DNA from 4 places in the Kitasatospora sp. NPDC101801 genome. Region 2 is predicted to be linked to each of the others. Evidence: riboswitches for the same ligand, from Rfam matches in the RefSeq annotation. Region 2 holds a riboswitch; each other region holds the start of a gene.
The links. Region 2 has a riboswitch for cyclic di-AMP ahead of ACIRPK_RS15850 (NlpC/P60 family protein). Riboswitches for the same ligand answer to the same signal wherever they lie in the genome.

Region 1 (3,230 bases), on a different contig from region 2:
TCCCTGGCCACGCCGCCGGTGCCCGCGCCGAGACTGAAGCCGGTCAGCCGGTAGCCGCGCGGGTTGGGGTCGAAGAGGGTCCGGGAGGCGACGCAGGAGTCGTAGGTGATGTCGTCCGACGGGCCCTGCGGGGTCCGGGTGTCCAGCGGCCCGTCCCACCAGTAGGCGTCCTCCCAGGTCTGGTGGCTGATGCAGCTGCGGAAGGTGATGCCGTGGCTGGCGTGCGGGACGAAGGCGTGGCTGCCGGTGTCGCGGACCACCACCCCCTCGACCACGGTGCCCCGGCTGGTGTCGCCGAGCATGTGGAAGTGCAGCCCGTACCGGCCGAGGACCGGCTCGGTGACCGCCTTGCCGTTCCACTGGTCCTTGCCGGGGCCGCGCGGTCCGAGCCAGCGCAGCGCGGCGTGCCGGACGTCGGACTTCCGGGAGCTGGTGAGGTGGACGTGGGCGCGGCCCTTCTCGGTGCCCTCAATTCGGACATTACGGGTTAAATTCAGCACTTCCGCCCCGACGGTGACGCCCCCTCCGGTCGCCACCCGGGGGTGCGGGTACTTCAGCGGGCCGTCCAGGGTGACCGTGCCCCCGCTGATCGAGGCGATGGTCCGCAGGTCGTACCGCTCCGAGAAGCCGTCGCCGTCGGGCGCCCCGGTCGGGGTGACGGCCAGCTCGTCACCGGGCCGCCAGCCGGTCGGCTCGGCGGCCAGGGTGATCCGGGTGTCGCCGGCCTTCAGCGCGCCGGCGGCGCGCACCCAGGCCGTCCTGGCGGCGCCGTCCAGCCGCAGGTAGCCGGCCCCGGTGACCCAGAGACCGGTGTCGTCCGGCATCAGCGTCATACCGCCGCCCTGGAAGCGCCGTTCGTCCACGCCGGGGAACCGCAGGGTGTGCAGGGCGGTGTCGGCCGGGGCCAGCGTCAGGCTGCCCTTGACCTCGACGTTGCCCGCCGAGCTGAGCACCACCGAGCGGTCGGCCGCGAAGGTCAGCGAGCCGGATGCTTCGACCACCAACGAGCCCACCTCCGCATCGCCGTCCAGCACCACGTGGTCGGCGATCCGGACGGCGGCGGCCGGGCCGGGCAGCTTGCCGCCCCAGCCGGCCGGGTCCGACCACGGACGGGCCGGCCGGCTCGGCTCCGGGGAGGGCGAAGGCGAGGGCTCCGGGGAGGCGGACGGCAGCGGGGCGCCGTGCGAGTGGGAGGCCCCGGGCGTGGGCGGCGGCGGAGCCGAGGCGACGTCAGGGGCGTCACCGGTGTGCCGGACCAGCTCCTCCACCCCGATCGCGGCGGCCACCGTGCCGGCCGCGATCCAGCCGAGTAGCTTTCTGCGCCCGGTCTTTGCCGAGTCGTTATCTTCCGGCCCCGCTCCGGGCCTCTTCGCGTGCCGCATGGTGCCGCGCACCCCTCCCCCGGGCCGCGCCTGCGGCCGCCTCGCCTGAAGCATAGGCAAGTCCCTTGAACGGAAAGGGATTTGATCAGATTCGATCGAAACACACCACTGGAACGGACGCTTCCGCACCATGAAGGTTCCATAAAGAAAGCATGATCCACATCACAGAGGTTTGCGGTTTGAACTTAAGTCTGCCTAACGTGCTCCCCTGTTCGTGGCCACACGGACCCAGTTCATCCGGAACGCCGAGTCCTGCCATCGGATGAACAGGCAGCAGAGCAAAGCACCATGGCAGGGGCGGGGGAACCACAGGTAAGTCGCCTGCAATTGGTCCGATTTGACCGATTTCAGGCTCGGGGTGAAGCCGTGCTCACGCACGGCCGGGCAACTCCAGCCCGAATCCGACAGCTCACCTCGCAGGCGTGGGAGAGGAACGCATCTTCATGCTGTCCAGCAGCGCGTCCAAGCGCACCCGCCGTCTGATCGCCGCGACCGGTGTGGTCGGCATCGGCCTCTCGGTCCCGTGCCTCACTGCCGGTTCCGCTTCCGCCGCCACCGTCTCCACCTGGGACAAGGTCGCCCAGTGCGAGTCCACCGGCGACTGGAGCATCAACACCGGCAACGGCTTCTACGGCGGCCTCCAGTTCACCTCCAGCACCTGGGCCGAGTTCGGCGGCACGCAGTACGCCGCCCAGGCCAACCAGGCCAGCAAGGGCCAGCAGATCGCGATCGCCGAGAAGGTGCTCGCCTCCCAGGGCCCCGGCGCCTGGCCGGTCTGCTCCGTGCAGGCCGGACTGACCAAGGGCGGCGGCGCCGCCCAGGTCGACACCTCCTCGGCCGGCACCACCGCCAAGACCACCACGCCGAAGGCCACCACCCCCAAGGCGGCCACCCCGGCGCCGAAGGCGGCCGAGCAGCAGACCACCACCACCACGACCACCGCGGCCAAGAGCTACACCGTGGTCGCCGGTGACTGGCTCTCCACCATCGCGCAGAGCCAGAACGTCGAGGGCGGCTGGGAGAAGCTCTACGAGCTGAACAAGGCGATCCTGTCCGAGGGTCCGGACATGATCTACCCGGGTCAGCAGCTGGCCCTCGGCGGCACCACCACCGTGGTGACCAGCGCGCCGAAGTCGACCGCCCCGGCGCCGAGTTCGTCGTCGGCCGGTACCGGCACCAAGACCACCAAGAGCACCAAGGCCGCGTCCGGCTCCACCGCCACCACCGCGGTGGCGGCGACCGGCAGCAAGGCCGCCGCGATCAACTTCGCGATGTCCAAGCTCGGCCAGGCTTACGTCTACGGCGGCAGCAGCAACGGCGGCTGGGACTGCTCGGGTCTGACCCAGGCGGCCTTCCGCCAGGCCGGCATCTCGCTGCCCCGGGTCGCCAACGACCAGGCGGATGCCAGCACCCGGGTCTCGCTGGACAACCTCCAGGCCGGCGACCTGCTGTTCTGGTCGAACAACGGCAGCAACTCCGGCGTCTACCACGTCGCCCTCTACATCGGCGACGGCAAGTACGTCGAGGCCGCCAACCCGCGGGCGGGCGTGAAGACCGAGTCCATCGCCAACTGGGCGCCGGACTTCGCCGGTCGCGTCTGACGCACCCAGGCCGCTGCCCCGGAGACCCTGGTCGGCTCCGGGGCAGCGGCCTGCCCGCAGCGATTATCCTGGCGGTGATGTGCGCCTTCGCTTCGTCGGTCATGTCGCGGAGTTGCCAGCCCACAGTTCGACCGCGAGGACCAGCCATGACCGTGCCGCCCACCGCGACCCAGCGGATCGCCGAGACCATCCGGCCCGCGATGCTCCAGGGTCTGCAGAACGCCGACCTCGGCGGCGCCGCCGGCAC
Region 2 (3,230 bases):
CGACTGTGCGTCGACATACCGGCGGCTGCTCCGTTCCTGCGCCGGGCCACCGCCGCCGCCCGGTCGGGCGGCCGTCCTTGCGAAGGTCCGGGGGCAGACGTTAGCGAGTCACGGCGATCTAGTCCAAACCCCTACAGTGCCGAATATTTGACCACCAATCGGACATCTGCTCGGCCCGGCCGGAAACGCCGCAGGCCCGGCACGTGGCCGGGCCTGCGGGCGTTACGACGGGCGGGTGGTCAGACCCGGACGATGCGGGTGATCGGCATGACCGTGGCGGACTCGTGCCGGACCAGGGTGCCGGTGCGCGGCGCGTGCACGATCTGACCGTTGCCCACGTAGAGGCCGACGTGGCCGCCCCCGCGGTAGATGATCAGGTCACCGGGCTTGGCGTCGGCGATGTTGGTGCCGATGTTCTGACCGGCGCCCATCTGCGACTCCGAGGTGCGCGGCAGCGAGATCCCGGCCTTGTTGAAGGCCCAGACCATCAGGCCGGAGCAGTCGAAGCTGTTCGGGCCGACGGAGCCGTAGCCGTACGGCTTGCCGATCTCCGCCTCGGCGGCGGCGATCACGGTGCCCGCGTACGACCCGGCCGGCAGGCCGCTCAGGTCGGTCCGGGTCTCCGTGCGGGAGGCCCGGTCCGGCTCGGCGGTCTTCGACTCGGTGGCCGCCTTGGCGGCCGAGTCGGCGGCGGCCTTGGCCTCGGCGGCCCGCAGCTCGTCCTGCTCCTTGCGGCTGAGCGTGTCGAGCAGCGCCTGCGCGGCGGCCAGCTTGGCCTGGATCTCGTCCTTGCCCGCCCGGAGCTCCTGAGTGGTGCGCTCCAGGTCGGCGAGCTTGTTCTGCGCCTCGGACTTCTGCTGGTCGAGCTTGCCCTGCTCGCCCTTCAGCGTCTTCAGGGTGTCCGCCTGCGAGGTGCCGAGCTGGCTCAACGAGTCGGCCTGGCCCAGGAAGGCGTCCGGGCTGCTGGAGAGCATCAGCTGGACGGTGGGCGATATCCCGCCGGTCCGGTACTGCTCGGCGGCGATCTCGCCGAGCGTGCTCTGCAGGGTGGTCACCTGGGCCTGCTGCCGGGCCACCTCGTCCTGGAGGCCGCTGACCTGCTTCTGCAGGGTCTGCTGCTTCTCCGTGGCCGCGTTGAACTTCTCGGTCGCGTCCTCGGCCTGCTCGTGGAGCTGGTCGACCTGGGACTTGACCTCGTCCTTGGTGGGGTTCGGGTCGGCGTGCGCACCGGTCTGCGCGGACAGCGCCACCGCAGCGGCGGCGGCAGCCGTGATGATCGAGACCCGGGTACGGCCGGCAGGCTTGGGACGACGATGGGACGCCACGAAGGCGGGCTCCTTCTTCCTACGTCCGCCTACCGGGTGAGCTGACGGGTTCGGGCTGGAAGAGATGCCCTACAGCGCCTCACCGTCGGGCCGTCTCGTGACGGTCCGTCGACCTGGCGCCGATTCACCCCGAGGAACGTGGTTCCCCGGCTCCGATCGACAGCGCCCCCAAGAGGGCTTCCCCGTAGGGCAGTCGGAACTGCCCCGCTGCGTCTCGAACTCGGCGGTAACCCCCGCCGCCACCCAGGCTGGGTGATCGACAGTGCGGTGGTTCGAGAAGGACCTTAGTAACCCAACCGTGATCGGTTCAAATCCTTGTAAGAAAAAAGTCGGAATGAAGTCGTGATTCTTCAGTGATTGCGACCGAGCGTGATCGGAATTGCACGCTGTGCCGACGAACTCCCGGGATGCGGACGCGACGGGGCCCGCCGGAAGTGTCCCAGATCACAGGGAGGTTCCGACGGGCCCGGGCGTGTCACGCGGCGTCAGTTCGACGCCTTGATGGGGAGATGTCCGTTATGCCGTATCAGGCTGACGGTGGATCAGACCCGGCGGATGGTCTTGATCGGCATCGCGTCGACCTTCATCACCTTGACCACGTCACCGGTGTGCGGGGCGTGCACCACCAGGCCGTTGCCGATGTAGATCGCGACGTGGTGCGCGTCGGGGTGGTAGATCACCAGGTCGCCCGGCTGCGCGTTCGCCCAGTCCTTGCCGATGTTGGTGCCGACCGAGGCCTGGTCCTGCGAGGTGCGCGGCAGCGAGACGCCCGCCTGCGCGTACGCCCAGACCACCAGGCCGGAGCAGTCGAAGGAGTTCGGTCCGGTGGCGCCCCAGACGTACGGCTTGCCCTGCTTGCCCATCGCGGCGGAGACCGCCGCACCGGCGTAGCCGCTGGCGGGCGGCAGGTTGCCGACGTCGATCCGCTCGCCGCCGCGCGAGGCGCGGTCGCCCAGCACCGCGTTCCGGTCGGCCGCGCTCAGCTGGTTGAGCAGCTTCTGGGCCTCGGCGAGCTTCTTCTGCACCTCGGCCTTGGCGTCGTTCAGCACCTTGGTGTTGCGGTCCAGCTCGGCCAGCGTCTCCGCGGCCTCGATCTTCTGCTGGTCGAGGCGGCGCTGCTGGTCCTGGAGCGTCTTCAGGCTCTGCGCCTGGGTCTGGTTCACCTGGTCGACGCTGGACGCCTTGGTCAGGTAGTTCTCCGGGTCCGAGGAGAGCATCAGGGCGACCGAGGGGTCCACCCCGCCGTCCCGGTACTCCTGCGCCGCCACGGCCGCCAGGCCGCCCTGAAGGGCCGTCATCTGCTCCTGGCCGCGGGCCACCTGGTCCTGCAGCTGGTCGGCCTGCTTGCGCAGCTGGTCGGTGCGCTCCTTGGCGCCGTTGAACCGCTCGGCCGCCTGCTCCTGCTCGTTGAAGAGGGCGTCGACCTGGACCTTGACCTCGTCCTTGCTCGGCTTGGCCGGCGCCGCGTGGGCACCCGTCTGCGCCGAGAGGGCGACCGCGGTCGCTGCGGCAGCGGTCAGCACGGAGACCCGTGCACGGCTCGGCTGCTTGGGGCGGCGGTGGGAAGCCAAAGGAAGAGCTCCTTCATCACTCCTGGACGCGACCTCACCCGATCGGGTGCTTGTCCAGAAAATAGGTTTGACGCCAGACCCTAGTGAAGTTGTCACGGGTGCGCCACTCCCCAACCGCCACGAACTTCCCGCCGCGGACCGGAATTCACCGGACCGACACAACCCGGCCACCCCGTCCTGACCAGCAGTCAGTCACCGTCAGGGCCTGGCCAGCCGCTTCAGCAGCAGCAGCGAGGCCACCGGGCGCGCGCCCGCCTTCTTCACGCCGTCGGCGACCTCCTTGTCGGTGGAGACCACCACCACCGGACGTCCCAGCGGCTCGGCCCTGACCAGC
Region 3 (3,230 bases), on a different contig from region 2:
CCCGAACGGATACCGTTCCGCCGAACTGAGGTTTATCCCGCTGCGGGCCATACCCGCAAGCCCTCCACCACGACCCGGATCAGCCGCTGCCGAGTCACCGTCAGGTCCGCCGCCATCCGGAACGCGCCGCCCGCGGCGAGCGAGGCGAAGCCGTGCGCCGTCGAACGGACCGCCCGGGCGGCGTGCACCGACTCGTCGCCGGTCAGGCCGTAGCCGTCCAGGACCGTGAGGATCACCCCGACCAGCCGGGCGGCGGCCCGGGTCAGGTCCGGGTCCGGGTCGGGGGCCTGCGGCAGGGCGGCGTACCGGCGGGGGTGCTGCTCGGCGTAGTCCAGGTAGGCGTTCAGCAGGGCGGTCATCGCCTCGTCCCGGCTGCGGCCGACCGCCGCGTCGGCCAGCCGCTCGGCCAGCTCCTCGGTGACCCGGACGGCGATCAGCCGGCGCAGCTCGGTCAGACCGCCGGTGACGTGCTTGTAGAGCGAGGGGGTGGCGACCCCCGCCCGGGCGGCCACGGCGGCCAGGGTGAGGCCGTCGGAGCCCTGGGCGTCGATCAGCTCCAGGGCGTGGTCGACCACGGCGGCGGGGGAGAGTCCGGCCCTCGGCATCAGGCGACCTCGTCCAGGAAGGGGAGCAGGGCGTCGGCGGTGGCCTGCGGGAACTCCGCCATCGGGTAGTGCCCGGCACCGTCGATCATCACCTTACGGGCCTTCAGCGCGACCGCCTGGCGCTCGGCCACCGCGGCCGGGTCCGGGAAGTCCGGGTCCTGGCTGCCCATCAGGACCAGCGCGGGGCAGCGCAGCCCGGCCGCCCAGCCGGTCGGCGCCGAGTCCCCGGCCACGTATCCCCTGGTGGCCTGCTTGCGGCCGGGGGTACGCAGGGCGGCCACGGCGGCGCTGCGGTACTCGGCGAAGTCGGCGGGCTTCGCGGTCGGGTACGCCTTGCCGAGGTAGCCGCCCCAGACGGCGGGGACGTGCACCAGGGCGAGGCCGAGCACCTTGAGCAGGGCGCGCTGGACGGCGGTCGGCGGCAGGTTCTCCACGAAGGCGTCGACCAGGGCGATGCCGGCCACCCGCTCGGGGGCCAGGCCGGCCGCCCGCAGCACGGTGGCGCCGGTGTAGGAGTTGCCGACCAGGGCGGCCCGCCCGATGCCCAGGTGGTCCAGCAGGGCCAGGGTGTCCTCGGCGATCGCGGCGGGGGAGTAGTCGCTCCAGGCGATCGAGGACTCGCCGAAGCCGCGCAGGTCCAGGGTGATCACCCGGTGGCCGGCCGCGGTGAGCAGCGGGCGCAGGTGCCGGTACACCGTGCGGGAGTCCAGCATGCCGGGGAGCAGGACGACCGGCAGGCCGGTCTCGGTGGCGGTGTCGTCGTAGGCCAGCCGGCCGCCGGGGACGTCCAGGTACTGGGTGGTGAAGGTCTGCGTCATAGCCATGAAGCTAAGGCTAATAGCCTTAGTCGTCAAGCGCCCGCCGGGGCGGGAAGCCGGTGGGATAGCGTGCGGGGCGATCGCACCGCACCGAACCTGAGGGGTCGTCATGCCGTTCATCAACGTCAAGCAGCTGGCCGGTCGGACCGTGGAGCAGCGGGCCGAGATCGCCCGCGAGCTCACCGAGACCTACGTCCGGATCACCGGGGTGAGCCCGGAGGCGGTGACCGTGGTGATCGAGGAGATCCCGCTGGAGAACTGGGCGGCGGGCGGGGAGACCTACGCCGCCAAGCGGGCCGCGGGCTGACCGCCGCTCAGATCCCCTCGACCCGGAACGGGTCGTGCTCGGCGAGCAGCTTGTCGAGCCGGGCCTGGTCGACCCGGGAGGAGATCTGGCCGGCGTCCTGGCGGTCGCGGATCACCTTGGCGAGGGTGAACGCCGCGGTGATCTCGTAGAGCAGGCCGACCGCCAGGAAGCCGCGCATCCAGGGGTCGACCGGCAGGTAGGCGATCCCGATCACCAGGGCGGCGGAGGCCAGGGCGAAGGACAGGACAGCCTGCAGGTAGTAGGCGTTGGTGGTCCGGGGCTGCATCGGAGTGCTCATGTCCCGAGGGTCTCCAACTCCCTTGCCGGGCGCCTGAGTACGGATACTCAACCGGCCGTCGCGCACCGTCACCGAGTAGTCGAGCAAAAGCCGCATTCCGGTCACGGGTCGTCAGAAGAGATGGACTGCACCTCGCTAGCCGCTTGGAATCATGGGCTCCTAGGATTAACGTTTGATAACGCAGCGCGGTCGGCAACGCCGTACCCAGAACGGCACCGTGCGCCGTCGCCTAATCCTCAGGACCCGCCTCGCCGGTGGGTCCGGGAGCCGGGGAACCACCGTTCCTTGGGGTGAATCGACCGAGTCCCGCACCCGGTCGTAGGAGACCTTCCTGCTCCGAACCCGTCAGCTAACCCGGTAGGCGCGAAGGAAGGAAAGGAGCGCGCCTCCGTGGCGTCGACGCACTCCCCGGCACACCCCCGCACCGACTCCGGCAACCAGCTGCTGCTGGACCACCCGGACGCAGCCAGGCACCGGATGCCCCGTCAGCCCCGCTCCGGCGGTCCGCTGATCGGCGTCACCGCGATGACCGCAGCCCTCGGCGCGACGGCCTTCGCCGCCGCCGCCCCGGCCGGTGCGGCCCCGCAGCCGCCCGCCGTCGCGGCCGCCGACTCCGCCGACCAGGACGGGCCGCAGCCGCTGCTCTCGGCCGACCCCGGGCTGGCCCTCGCCGCCCGGATCCAGCTCCAGGCGGACGGGCAGCGCACCGCCGCCGACGAGTCCGCCCGGCTGGCCGCGGCCCAGGAGGCGGAGGCCAAGCGGGCCGCCCAGGCGGCCGAGGCGAAGCGCGCCGAGCAGCACGGCGGGTTCGCGGCGCCGACCACCAACTACGAGCTGACCGCGCACTACGGCCAGTCCGGCTCGTACTGGTCGCACCTGCACACCGGCCTGGACTTCGCGGCGCCCACCGGCACCCCGGTCACCGCGGTCGGCGCGGGCACCGTCACCTCGGCCGGCTGGTCGGGCGCGTACGGCTACCGGGTGATCGAGACCCTGGGCGACGGCACCGAGATCTGGTACTGCCACCTCTCCTCGATCGTCACCGCCTCCGGCGAGGTCGCCCCCGGCACCGTGCTCGGCAAGGTCGGGGCCACCGGCAACGTCACCGGACCGCACCTGCACCTGGAGGTCCGGCCGGACGGTGCCGCCCCGATCGACCCGCTGGACTGGCTGCGCGAGCGCGGCATCAACCCCTGACGCAC
Region 4 (3,230 bases), on a different contig from region 2:
ACCTCCGGTCTGCTCGCTCACCGGCTCGGCTCCGGACAGGTCGTCAGTGTCGAGATTGACGCTGCCGTCGCGGAGAGTGCCCGTACCGCGCATCGGCGTGCCGGACTCACTCCCGAGGTGGTCACCGGGGACGGGCAGCTCGGCTGGCCGGCGGGCGCCCCCTACGACCGGCTCATTGCCACGTACGGCGTGCAGGAGATCCCTCCCGCGTGGCTCCGGCAGGTGAAGCCCGGGGGCCTGATCCTGGCTCCGTGGGGCACGCGGTACTCCTTCCGCGATGCTGTGGTGAAGCTGTCCGTCGGAGACGACCTGACCGCTTCGGGCCACTTCACCGAGCAGGTCGGCTTCATGAAGGACCGGGGTTCGCGCGCGGAGTTCCCGTCCCACTCGGAATACGTCCCGGACTTCCCCGGAGACGCGGACACCGGGTACCGGACGACACTCACGGCGGATGATCTCGGCGGAGTGTGGGGCGTGCAGACGTTCGTCATCGGCCTGGTGGTGCCGGACGTGACACACGTGATCCACGAACAGGACGACGCCACGACAACCGCCTGGTTCTACGGGCTTGGTGACGACAGGTCGTGGGCAGCGGTTGTCCGGCGTAAGGACCAGCCGGAGACCACCGTGTACCAGGCGGGCCCCCGTCGGTTGTGGCAGGCCTTCGAACGTGCCGTTCGGTGGTGGCAGGCCGAAGGCCGGCCGGGAGTCGAACGCTTCGGCCTGACCGTGGCGGCCGGCCACCAGGTCCCCTGGCTCGACCAGCCGGACAACCAGGTCCCGCAGCACAGGTGAGGCAGACTCCCGGTTCCCGTTCGCCTCAACGTGAGGGTGCAGGGTTCAACAACCAGTGGCGGGCCCCGCGCTCCGGCCGTACGTCGCGCGGAAGGACCTGACGTCAGGTCAGCGGAACGACGAGGCCGCCGCCCCCGGGGAGTGGGGGCGGGCGGCCGTGGGGGAGTGGTCAGCAGCCGAAGTTGACCTTGTAGAAGGTCGCGTAGTGGTCGGAGGTGTAGTAGTCCTCTTGGAAGACCTTGCCGGTGACGATCCGTCGGGCGCCCCGGGTCGACGACCCCGGCGTCTTGACGGTGTACTCGTGGTAGTAACCGGTGGACTGGCTCGGCAGCACGCCCTCCCGGTTCTGGAAGACGATGCCGTCCTGGCTGTACGGGAACGGGCCGCCCGCGTCGATCAGCCGGATGGTGTCCCGGCCCTGGCTCGGCAGCGCCGTCAGGCAGATGCTCCCGCTGACCGTGGCGGAGGCGTCGGTGGCGAACACGGCGGTGGGGGCCAGGGCGACCAGGCCGACCATCGCGACGGAAGCGGCACGGGTCTGCAACGCGCGTAGAGTGATTCGCATGGCTGTCATTGTGAGGGCATGTCAGAACGCTGCGGAAGGGCTGCGGAAACACTTCATCCGCGCGTAACTACCGTGGAACTCATACGACTTGTCGTGTACCGCGAGCGGTCGAAGTGTCGAACAGGGGCGCCGGGGTGAGAGCGGGGCCGAGCCGGGGCCCGGCGGTCGCGGTCGGGCGGGTGCGTCGGTCCGCACCGGCCGGGGGCTCGCCAAACCTGGTGTGAGGCAGCTCTCGTTGTCGATGGACAGGCGATCTGCCTAGCCTGCATGGAGTCGTCCGCACCTACGCGGACCTCGTCGCCGGGACGCCGAGTCCTGTCCACCCGGTGCCGGGTACCCGATCACCGAAACATGGGCAGGAGCGGGGGAACCAGGTCAGTCTGCGCTCTCCCCTGCTCCGGTACGGGGGTCGCTCGGGGTGAAGCCGCACCCACTGCGGCCGGGCGATTCCTCTCGCCCGAACCCGACAGCTCACCTCGCAGGCGTCGCAGAGGACCTGCCCATGCGCATCGCCCTTACCCCCGCACGCCTCGGTGCGGCCGCCCTGGTGGCGGTACCCCTGGTCGCCACCGGCCTGGCCGGTCAGGCACAGGCGGCCACCACCGTCACGCAGGACCGGCTCACCCTCAGCTCGACGGCCGCGAACACCGCGACCAAGGCGGGTCTGACCGTGCACTCCAGCGCCTGCTTCACCGCGAAGACGCTCGGCGTCGGCGTCCGGGACGCGGCCGGCCGGAACCTCGACTTCCCCGGCAACGCGAGCAACGTGCAGATCTGCCCGGGCGGCGTGAACTTCACCAGCGCGGCCCGGACGCTGCCCGCCGGGACGTACACCCAGTTCGGCTTCTGGCAGGACCAGGGCGGGAGTTGGCACAACCTGCCGTCGCAGAAGCTGACCGTCGGCGGCACGGTCGCCCCCACGCCCACGCCGACGCCGATCCCCACGCCCACCCCGACGCCGACCCCCACCCCGACGCCCACCCCGCCGGTGGGCGGCTCGCCGATCCCCGGCAAGGCGCTGACCTGGTCGGAGGAGTTCGACAGCTCGATCGCCTGGGGCTCCAAGTGGGTCGGCGACCGCAGCAGCGCGTACCGCTACGGCAACCACAACCCGGACGACAACAAGCTCGACTGGTTGAACCCCGGCGGCGTCTCGGTCTCCGGCGGTGTGGCCACCTTCACCGCGAAGCCGTCCGCGCACACCCTGGAGAGCGGCAAGCAGGCCTGGGACACCGGGCTGCTCACCACCGAGTACTCCGCACAGGGCTTCCAGGTGAAGACCGGCGACTACGCCGAGGCCCGGGTCGAGCTGCCGGCCGGCTCCGGGGCCTGGCCCGCGCTGTGGACCTGGAAGGACGGCAACGGCGAGATCGACAGCTTCGAGTACCACCCCGACAACGCGGCGCTGCTGGAGCTGACCAACCACGTCAAGTCCGGCCTGAAGTACCACACCGACGCGAACGCGGTCGGCCCCGACAAGTGGGTCACCATCGGGACCTACTACGGCGCCAACTCCGTCGACTGGTACGTGAACGGGGCCAAGGTCTTCTCCGACGGCACCGGTGTCGGGGCGAACTGGTCGGCCTACCTGATCCTCAACCTCTCGGTGGGTGCCGGGCAGTACCACCCGGGGCCCAGCGGCTCCGCACCGATCAGCTTCGCCTCGGACTACGTCCGGGTCTACCGCTGACCGTGAGCTGAGCTCGGGTCAGCCGACGGTCAGCGTGAACGGCGTGCTGTTGTTCGCGGGGTTGTGATCGTCCATGCTGACCACCCTGACGTGCCCCTCGGCCACCGTGCCGGGGGGCACGTCGGCGTCCGCCCGGACCGGCACCAGCGCGGTCGCGGTCTCCAGCGGGGGCAGCCCGGC

Region 1: another riboswitch for cyclic di-AMP. It lies ahead of ACIRPK_RS25725 (transglycosylase family protein); the one in region 2 lies ahead of ACIRPK_RS15850 (NlpC/P60 family protein).
Region 3: another riboswitch for cyclic di-AMP. It lies ahead of ACIRPK_RS32400 (M23 family metallopeptidase); the one in region 2 lies ahead of ACIRPK_RS15850 (NlpC/P60 family protein).
Region 4: another riboswitch for cyclic di-AMP. It lies ahead of ACIRPK_RS03710 (hypothetical protein); the one in region 2 lies ahead of ACIRPK_RS15850 (NlpC/P60 family protein).

Annotation. Positions count from the first base shown of each region.
Region 1 is NZ_JBIWML010000028.1:18,831-22,060, forward strand. Features, by position in the region: gene ACIRPK_RS25720 (hypothetical protein) at 1-1,286, opposite strand, end outside; cyclic di-AMP (ydaO/yuaA leader) riboswitch at 1,616-1,818, shown strand; gene ACIRPK_RS25725 (transglycosylase family protein) at 1,805-2,983, shown strand; gene ACIRPK_RS25730 (hypothetical protein) at 3,130-3,230, shown strand, end outside.
Region 2 is NZ_JBIWML010000011.1:94,622-97,851, forward strand. Features, by position in the region: gene ACIRPK_RS15845 (NlpC/P60 family protein) at 1-17, opposite strand, end outside; gene ACIRPK_RS15850 (NlpC/P60 family protein) at 240-1,325, opposite strand; cyclic di-AMP (ydaO/yuaA leader) riboswitch at 1,336-1,500, opposite strand; gene ACIRPK_RS15855 (NlpC/P60 family protein) at 1,868-2,896, opposite strand; gene ACIRPK_RS15860 (NYN domain-containing protein) at 3,095-3,230, opposite strand, start outside.
Region 3 is NZ_JBIWML010000046.1:34,164-37,393, forward strand. Features, by position in the region: gene ACIRPK_RS32380 (TetR/AcrR family transcriptional regulator) at 33-605, opposite strand; gene ACIRPK_RS32385 (alpha/beta fold hydrolase) at 605-1,429, opposite strand; gene ACIRPK_RS32390 (4-oxalocrotonate tautomerase family protein) at 1,533-1,730, shown strand; gene ACIRPK_RS32395 (YiaA/YiaB family inner membrane protein) at 1,738-2,028, opposite strand; cyclic di-AMP (ydaO/yuaA leader) riboswitch at 2,245-2,406, shown strand; gene ACIRPK_RS32400 (M23 family metallopeptidase) at 2,419-3,225, shown strand.
Region 4 is NZ_JBIWML010000001.1:841,709-844,938, reverse strand. Features, by position in the region: gene ACIRPK_RS03720 (methyltransferase domain-containing protein) at 1-795, shown strand, start outside; gene ACIRPK_RS03715 (ribonuclease domain-containing protein) at 965-1,312, opposite strand; cyclic di-AMP (ydaO/yuaA leader) riboswitch at 1,693-1,860, shown strand; gene ACIRPK_RS03710 (hypothetical protein) at 1,863-3,050, shown strand; gene ACIRPK_RS03705 (hypothetical protein) at 3,069-3,230, opposite strand, start outside.